One region of the Mesorhizobium sp. WSM1293 genome, then DNA from elsewhere that is predicted to be linked to it. Evidence: predicted binding sites of a transcription regulator. Region 1 holds the regulator's gene; each other region holds the start of a gene.
What was found. Region 1 encodes PhoB, which activates phosphate uptake and scavenging genes when phosphate is short. Its sites were predicted from a motif close to TGTCATNNANCTGTCAT; they were not measured.

Region 1 (2,268 bases):
GAGGAACAGCGCCGGCTCGACACGCTGACGATGTCGCGCGACTCGCTGATCGGTGAGTGCACGGCAATCGTGCGGCGCCGCCTGGAAGATCCCGACCTGGACGTGCGAAGCATCGCCCGTATCGCGCTGGCCGTCCAGGGCATCACCGACACCCGTGCCCGCGCCATGCTGTGGTCGCCGATCACGCCGCACACCGACATCGCCTTCGCCGACATATTCGAAGAGGAGTTCGGCATCCCCGCCATTATGGAGAACGACTGCAACATGATGGCGGTGGCGCTGCGCTGGCGCGACCCCGATCGTTACCGCGACGATTTCATCGCCATCCTCCTGTCGCACGGCATCGGCATGGGGCTGGTGCTGAAGGGCGAATTGTTCACCGGCACCCATTCCTCGGGCGGCGAATTCGGCCACATGATCCATCGGCCGAACGGCGCGCTGTGTCGCTGCGGACGGCGCGGCTGCGTCGAAGCCTATGCCGGCAATTATGCCATCTGGCGCAACGCGCGGCAGATGGGCGAGGATGCAGAGCCCGTCGCCGATGTCAGCGACGCCGACATGCGCGCCCTGGCTGCTGCCGCCCGCGAAAGGGACGGGCCCGAACGGGAAGCCTATCGCAAGGCCGGCGAAGCGCTCGGCTACGGCCTCGGCAGCCTGTTTGCGCTGATCGATCCGGCGCCGGTCGCCATGGTCGGCGTCAGCGCTGCCGCCTTCGACCTGATCGAGCCGGCATTGCGGCAAGCGATTGCCCAGACCGCCGGCGGCCAGCATTCCATGTCGATTTCCTTCGACACCGAGCCGAACGAACTGCCGCTGATCCGCGAAGGCTGCGCCATGCGGGCGCTGATCTTCGTCGATCAGGAGATTTTTGCGCCGGGCGTGCAGGCGAGATCCGGTCTCGGCGGCAAGAACGTGGCGTGAGTTCAAACGAGGGAGTTCAGTCCTCGCGAATGGCGTAACCCGCCCCACGGATGGTGCGAATGACATCGGGCATGCGGCCGTTGTTGACCGCCTTGCGCAGCCGGCCGACATGCACATCGACCGTGCGTTCGTCGATGTAGATCGTCTCGCCCCAGACATTGTCGAGCAGTTGGCTGCGCGAGAACACGCGGCCTGGATGGCGCATCATGAATTCAAGCAGGCGGAATTCCGTCGGCCCGAGCCGGATCTCGCTCTTCTTGCGATAGACGCGGTGCGACTCGCGATCGAGCACGATATCGCCGACCTTGAGCACGCTGGACAGCACTTCCGGCTTGGCCCGGCGCAGCAGTGCCTTGACCCTGGCCATGAACTCCGGCGTCGAGAAAGGCTTGACCAGATAGTCGTCGGCACCGGTCGAGAGGCCGCGCACGCGGTCGCTTTCCTCGCCTCGCGCGGTCAGCATGATGATCGGCAGCCGCTCGGTCTCGGGACGCATCCTTAGCCGGCGGCAGAGTTCGATACCGGAAACCGCAGGCACCATCCAGTCGAGCACCAGAAGGTCTGGAACGTTCTCCTGCAGCCGGATTTCGGCCTCGTCGCCGCGCGTCACCACTTCGACCTGGTAACCTTCGGATTCAAGATTGTAGCGGAGCAGCACGCCTAGCGGCTCCTCATCCTCCACCACCATGATGCGTGGCGCGATCATCGGCTGGTCACCCCTGTCATGCCGCTGGCGCGGACATTGCCGTCTCGTCCTGCTTCGGACGATTGGCTGGCAACTGCGTGCCGGTCAAAACATAATAGGCATTTTCGGCGATGTTGGTCACGTGGTCGCCGATCCGCTCGAGGTTCTTGGCGCAAAACAACAGGTGCGTGCACGCCGTGATGTTGCGCGGATCTTCCATCATGTAGGTCAGCAGTTCGCGGAACACCGATGTGTATTTGACGTCGATGCGTTCATCATTGTTTCTGAGCGTGGCAAGCGCTGCCGCGTCAGCGGCGGCATACTCGTCGACGACCCCCTGCACCTGGATCAGCACCAGCTGCGCCATTGCGTCGATCGAATGCGAAAGGTCGTGCGGCGTGACGCTCAGCCCGACAGTGCCGACGCGCTTGGCGATGTTCTTGGCAAGGTCGCCGATGCGCTCGAGGTCGCCGGCCATGCGGATCGAACCGACCACCGCACGCAGATCGTTGGCCATTGGCTGGCGCTTGGCGATCAGCGTGATGGCACGATCGTCCAGCTCGCGCTGGCGTGCATCCATGATGGCGTCGTCGGAAACCACCCGCTGCGCCAGCGCATTGTCCGAATTGAGCAAAGCCCTGGTCGAGCCACCGACCATCGAG
Region 2 (2,268 bases), on a different contig from region 1:
CCGTGCCATCTTCGGCGAACCTGGCGACATGCAGCGTACCATCATCGAGCAGGTCCCTGTTGGCGGCATGATCGTTCGGATCGAACGCGGCCTTGGTCACGAACTTGTAGACATAGTCGAAGCGCTCGTCGTCACCGAGATAGAAGACGACGCGGCCGTCCCTGGCGACAATCGATTCGGCGCCCTCATGCTTGAAGCGGCCCATGGCGGTGCGCTTCCTCGGCGTCGAGGTCGGGTCGTTGACATCGACCTCGACGATCCAGCCGAAGCGGTTGGCCTCATTGGGCTCCTTGGCGAGGTCGAAACGCTCGTAATGCGCCGCCCATTCATAGGCGCCTTCGGGAATGCCGAGACGCTTGTAGTTCGCGGCTTCCTTGTGGCCTTCCGGCAACTCGCCGGAGAAATAGCCATGGATGTTCTCCTCGGCCATCACATAGGTGCCCCAGGGCGTGACGCCGCCGGCGCAATTGTTGAACGTGCCGAACACCTTGGTGCCGGACGGATCGGCATTGGTCTTGACGCGGTCATGGCCGGCAACCGGACCGGACAGCGCCATTTCGGTGTTGGAGGTGATGCGGCGATTGAGCTTGCCGTCGCGCACCACCTGCCATTTGCCTGATGCCTTGCGGATCTCGACGATGGTGCCGCCGTGAGCTGCCATCTCGACATCGACCTGCTCCTTCGAGAGGGGTGCGACTTCGGCCGACTTCTTGCCGTCCTTCTCGACGATCTTCACGATGCCCGGGAACATCAGATGCGGATTGGTGTATTCGTGGTTGACCACCAGCAGGCCATGTTCGGCCGAGCCGTCGATGGGGATGTAGCCGATATAATCGTTGTTGTAGCCGAACTGTTTCGCCTGGGCCTCGGCCGACTGTTTCGTCGGGTCGAAGTCGGGCGAATCGGCAAACAGCGGATCGCCCCAGCGCAGCAGTACATCGGCATCGTAACCCGGCGCGACGTGGTGCTTGTCGTCGATGCCGGCCTCGAGTTCGTCGAACGTGAAGGCCGAGCCTTCAGCGGCCCGGGCCTCGTCGGCGCTGATCAGCGCCAGCGGGCTGACGGTGGCGACGATGGCCGAGACAGCCAGCGAACCCTTGAGGAAGCCGCGGCGCGAGAACCGCGCGGCGATGATCTCGCCCATGGTGCGGTTGTCGGAAGCGTTGATGGCCGGGCCGTCGTTTTCCTCGAGCAGGCTGGTGCGGAATCGGGTGTCGGGGGAGCGAAGGTCAGTCATGGCTTGCCTCTGGCTGTTGGATTGGCTGGAGCGTGGGTACCTGTTTGACCCCCTTATAATCGCCGGATCACATTTTCGTGACATCGGGAGACCTTTCAGACGCGACAGGCATTGCGCGCAGCGCTGGCTAAGCATTCCCGCAGACCGTGAACTGCTCCAGAATCGCCGGTTCGAGATGAAAGGAGACCTTAGGCGGCATCTTGGCCGCGCATCCTGCGACGGCGGACGACATCAGTCGTTTGCAAAAAACAGATCAACGGGCAACTGCACCCTCGACAAGTCACCTCCGCCGCCCCCGGCGGAGGTGACTTGATGTTCGGCGTCTGCGGTCGTCAGGCATCGGGAAAGCCAGTCTCCCGTTTAGCGATGGCGGTCACGGCGCCGTTCATGCGAAGCTAATGTAGCATATACTTGGGACTTTAGTCCAACCTTGCGCTTGCAATGGTCCTGGTTGACAACCGCAACGGTCGGAGGTCGCTTCCGGGCGCCGCGTCTTTCGGCAATGTTGGTTGCACTGCAACGTTGGGGTGGGGCGCGCCGGGCTCAGTCGTCGGAGATCAGAATGCACAGATCGGTCACGACCCGTTGTTGCCGGCTGGCGCTCAAATCGGCAGCGGCGCTGGTGTTGACGATTGCGCCCTATCAAATTGTCCTGGACGGCTCCGTTTCCGGCATCCACACCGCCAGCGCATACGCCGGCAAGGGTGGCGGCGGCAACGGTGGCGGTGGGGGCGGAGGCAACAGTGGGGGCGGCAACGGCGGCAATTCCGGCGGAAGCAATAGCGGGAACAGCGGCAACGGCAATGGGAATAACGGCAGCGGTAATAGCGGCAACAACGGCAAATCAGGATCCAATCAGGGTAAGAGCGGGAGTCATGTCAATGCAAAGACCGGTGACAAGGTCGACGTGACCGGCAACAAGATCACAGTCCGGCATCCCGACGGCATAACGGAAAAGCTCGAGAACGGTCGTTTCAGCATGAAGGACGCTCTCGGTCGCACGATCATCGACCGCCAGGCCACGCCGGCCG
Region 3 (2,268 bases), on a different contig from region 1:
GGCTGTCGTTGGAGGTGCGGTAAAGCGTCTGCTTGATCGCCACCACTTCCGGATCGGCCATTGCCTGGCGCAGGAACTGCACCACCACATCGAAGGATTCGTAAGGGTGATGGACGACGATGTCCTTCTCGCGGATGGCGGCGAAACAATCGCCGCCATGTTCGCGGATGCGCTCGGGAAAACGCGGATTGTAGGGCGTGAATTTCAGGTCGTCGCGGGGAACGGCGACGATCTCGGAAATCTGGCTGAGCGCCAATGGACCGGTCAAGACGCTGATGCGGCTGGACGACACGCCAAGCTCGCCGGCGACGAAATCGCGCAATTCGCCAGGCATCAGCCTGTCGAATTCGATGCGGATCACCGATCCGCGCCGACGCCGCTTCAGCGCCGTTTCGAACAGGCGCACGAGGTCCTCGGACTCCTCCTCGACCTCGATATCGCTGTCACGGATGATGCGGAACGTGCCGGAGCCCTTGACCTCGTAGCCGGGGAAGAGCTTGCCGATATAGAGGCCGACAGCCTCTTCCAGCGGGATGAAGCGGACATGATGCTTGCGGTCCGGCAGACGGATGAAGCGCTTCAGCGCCACCGGCAGGCGCAGCAGCGCGCTCATCTCCTCGCCGTTCTTGCGATGGCGCAATTGCAGCGCCATCGAGAAGCCGAGATTGGGGATGAACGGGAACGGATGCGCCGGGTCGATCGACAGCGGGGTCAGCACCGGGAAAACCTGTTCCTGGAAATGGTCTTCCAGCCAGATTTTCTCGTCCTTGGTCAGCGCATCGCGGGTGATGCTCTCGATGCCTTCCTTGTTGAGCAGCACGGTGAGCGCCGAAAGGCTCTTCTGCTGATCTTCCTGCAGCCGCTCGACCTCACGCAGCAGCTGTTCGAGCTGCTGTTCGGGGGTGCGGCCGTCCGGGCTCTTCAGCGTGATGCCCTCGCGCACCTGGCCGGCAAGACCGGCAACACGGACCATGAAGAACTCGTCGAGATTGGCGGCCGAGATCGACAGGAAGCGGACGCGCTCCAGCAGCGGGTGATTGAGGTTCAGCGATTCCTCGAGAACGCGCCGGTTGAACTGCAGCCAGGAAAACTCGCGGTTGACAAACCGGTCAGGGTTGCCGCCTTCCGGGCGAGCCACCTCGACATCCACGAATTCGTTCTGCACCGGCTTCAGTTCGTTCATGATTCCCGCTCTTCCACACCCGCTCAAGCCGGCTAGCCAGTCACTCTAGCGACCCATGGTCCCTCCCGGAAACCGAAATCGGTTTTCGGGTCATGGGTTAACCGGCTTAACTTATCCTCTGACAGGCTTTTGCGACAGTTTGATTTCATCGAACTTGCAAAGAGGCCTGATATGATCCAGATGCAGACGAGACTGCGTTAAGGAGACGACGATGGCAGGCGGTTCCATTCCCCATTTTCAGAACGATGCGGGCTATCCGGCAATCGACATCGGCGTGAAGGAATTCATGTGCACGGGCGCCAATCCGCCTTTCGACCACCCGCATGTGTTTCTGGACATGGGCGACGACAATGAAAAAGTCTGTCCCTATTGCTCGACGCTCTACCACTATTCGCCGAAGCTGAAGGCGACGGAAACGCTGCCGGCCGGATGCATCTACATCGAACAGGCCGCCTGAGCCTTTCGCGACCAGCCCGATGAACGACACGCGTTCCCGGCAAATTGTCGTCGCCGGGGCCGGTGTCGCCGGATTGACCGCAGCCCTTGCATTCGCCTCGCGCGGCTACGCGGTTCGGGTGTTCGAACAGGCGCAGCGCCTGGAAGCTGCCGGCGCCGGCATCCAGCTCTCTCCAAACGCGACGCGCATCCTTCGCCAGCTCGGCGTGCTCGACCGGCTGCTGCCGGCAGCTGTGCGGCCGCAAGCCGTGGTGTTGAAGAAGGCCGCGACCTTGCGTGAACTGGCGCGCGTGCCGCTGGGGCAAGCCGCCGAAACCCGCTGGCAAGCACCCTATCTCGTCGCGCACAGGGCCGATCTGCAGAGCGCATTGACCGCGCGCGTTGCCGAGGTGCCGGATATCCATCTCACCACCGGCGCGCGCATCGGCGACGTTGCCTCCGGCCCGCATGGCATCACGGCGACGGCCGAGATCGACGGCAAGACGATCGAGGCGGAGGGCTTCCTGCTGGTCGGGGCCGATGGCGTCTGGTCGTCGGTGCGCCCACTTGTCGACTCGGCCAAGGGGTCGGCTTCGCCAAGAAACCGTTTCTCCGGCGAACTGGCCTGGCGCGCGACCATCGCAGCTGAT

Region 2: a site for PhoB is predicted at 1,304-1,320, ahead of M729_RS0107675 (PhoX family phosphatase). Genes of this name have one in related genera too.
Region 3: a site for PhoB is predicted at 1,315-1,331, ahead of M729_RS0126060 (RNA degradosome polyphosphate kinase). Genes of this name have one in related genera too.

Annotation. Positions count from the first base shown of each region.
Region 1 is NZ_AZUV01000023.1:44,404-46,671, forward strand. It holds gene M729_RS0124360 (ROK family protein) at 1-921, shown strand, start outside; gene phoB (phosphate regulon transcriptional regulator PhoB) at 938-1,627, opposite strand; gene phoU (phosphate signaling complex protein PhoU) at 1,644-2,268, opposite strand, start outside.
Region 2 is NZ_AZUV01000004.1:428,487-430,754, reverse strand. It holds gene M729_RS0107675 (PhoX family phosphatase) at 1-1,237, opposite strand, end outside; gene M729_RS0107670 (hypothetical protein) at 1,800-2,268, shown strand, end outside.
Region 3 is NZ_AZUV01000028.1:20,935-23,202, forward strand. It holds gene M729_RS0126060 (RNA degradosome polyphosphate kinase) at 1-1,183, opposite strand, end outside; gene M729_RS0126065 (zinc-finger domain-containing protein) at 1,395-1,640, shown strand; gene M729_RS0126070 (FAD-dependent monooxygenase) at 1,660-2,268, shown strand, end outside.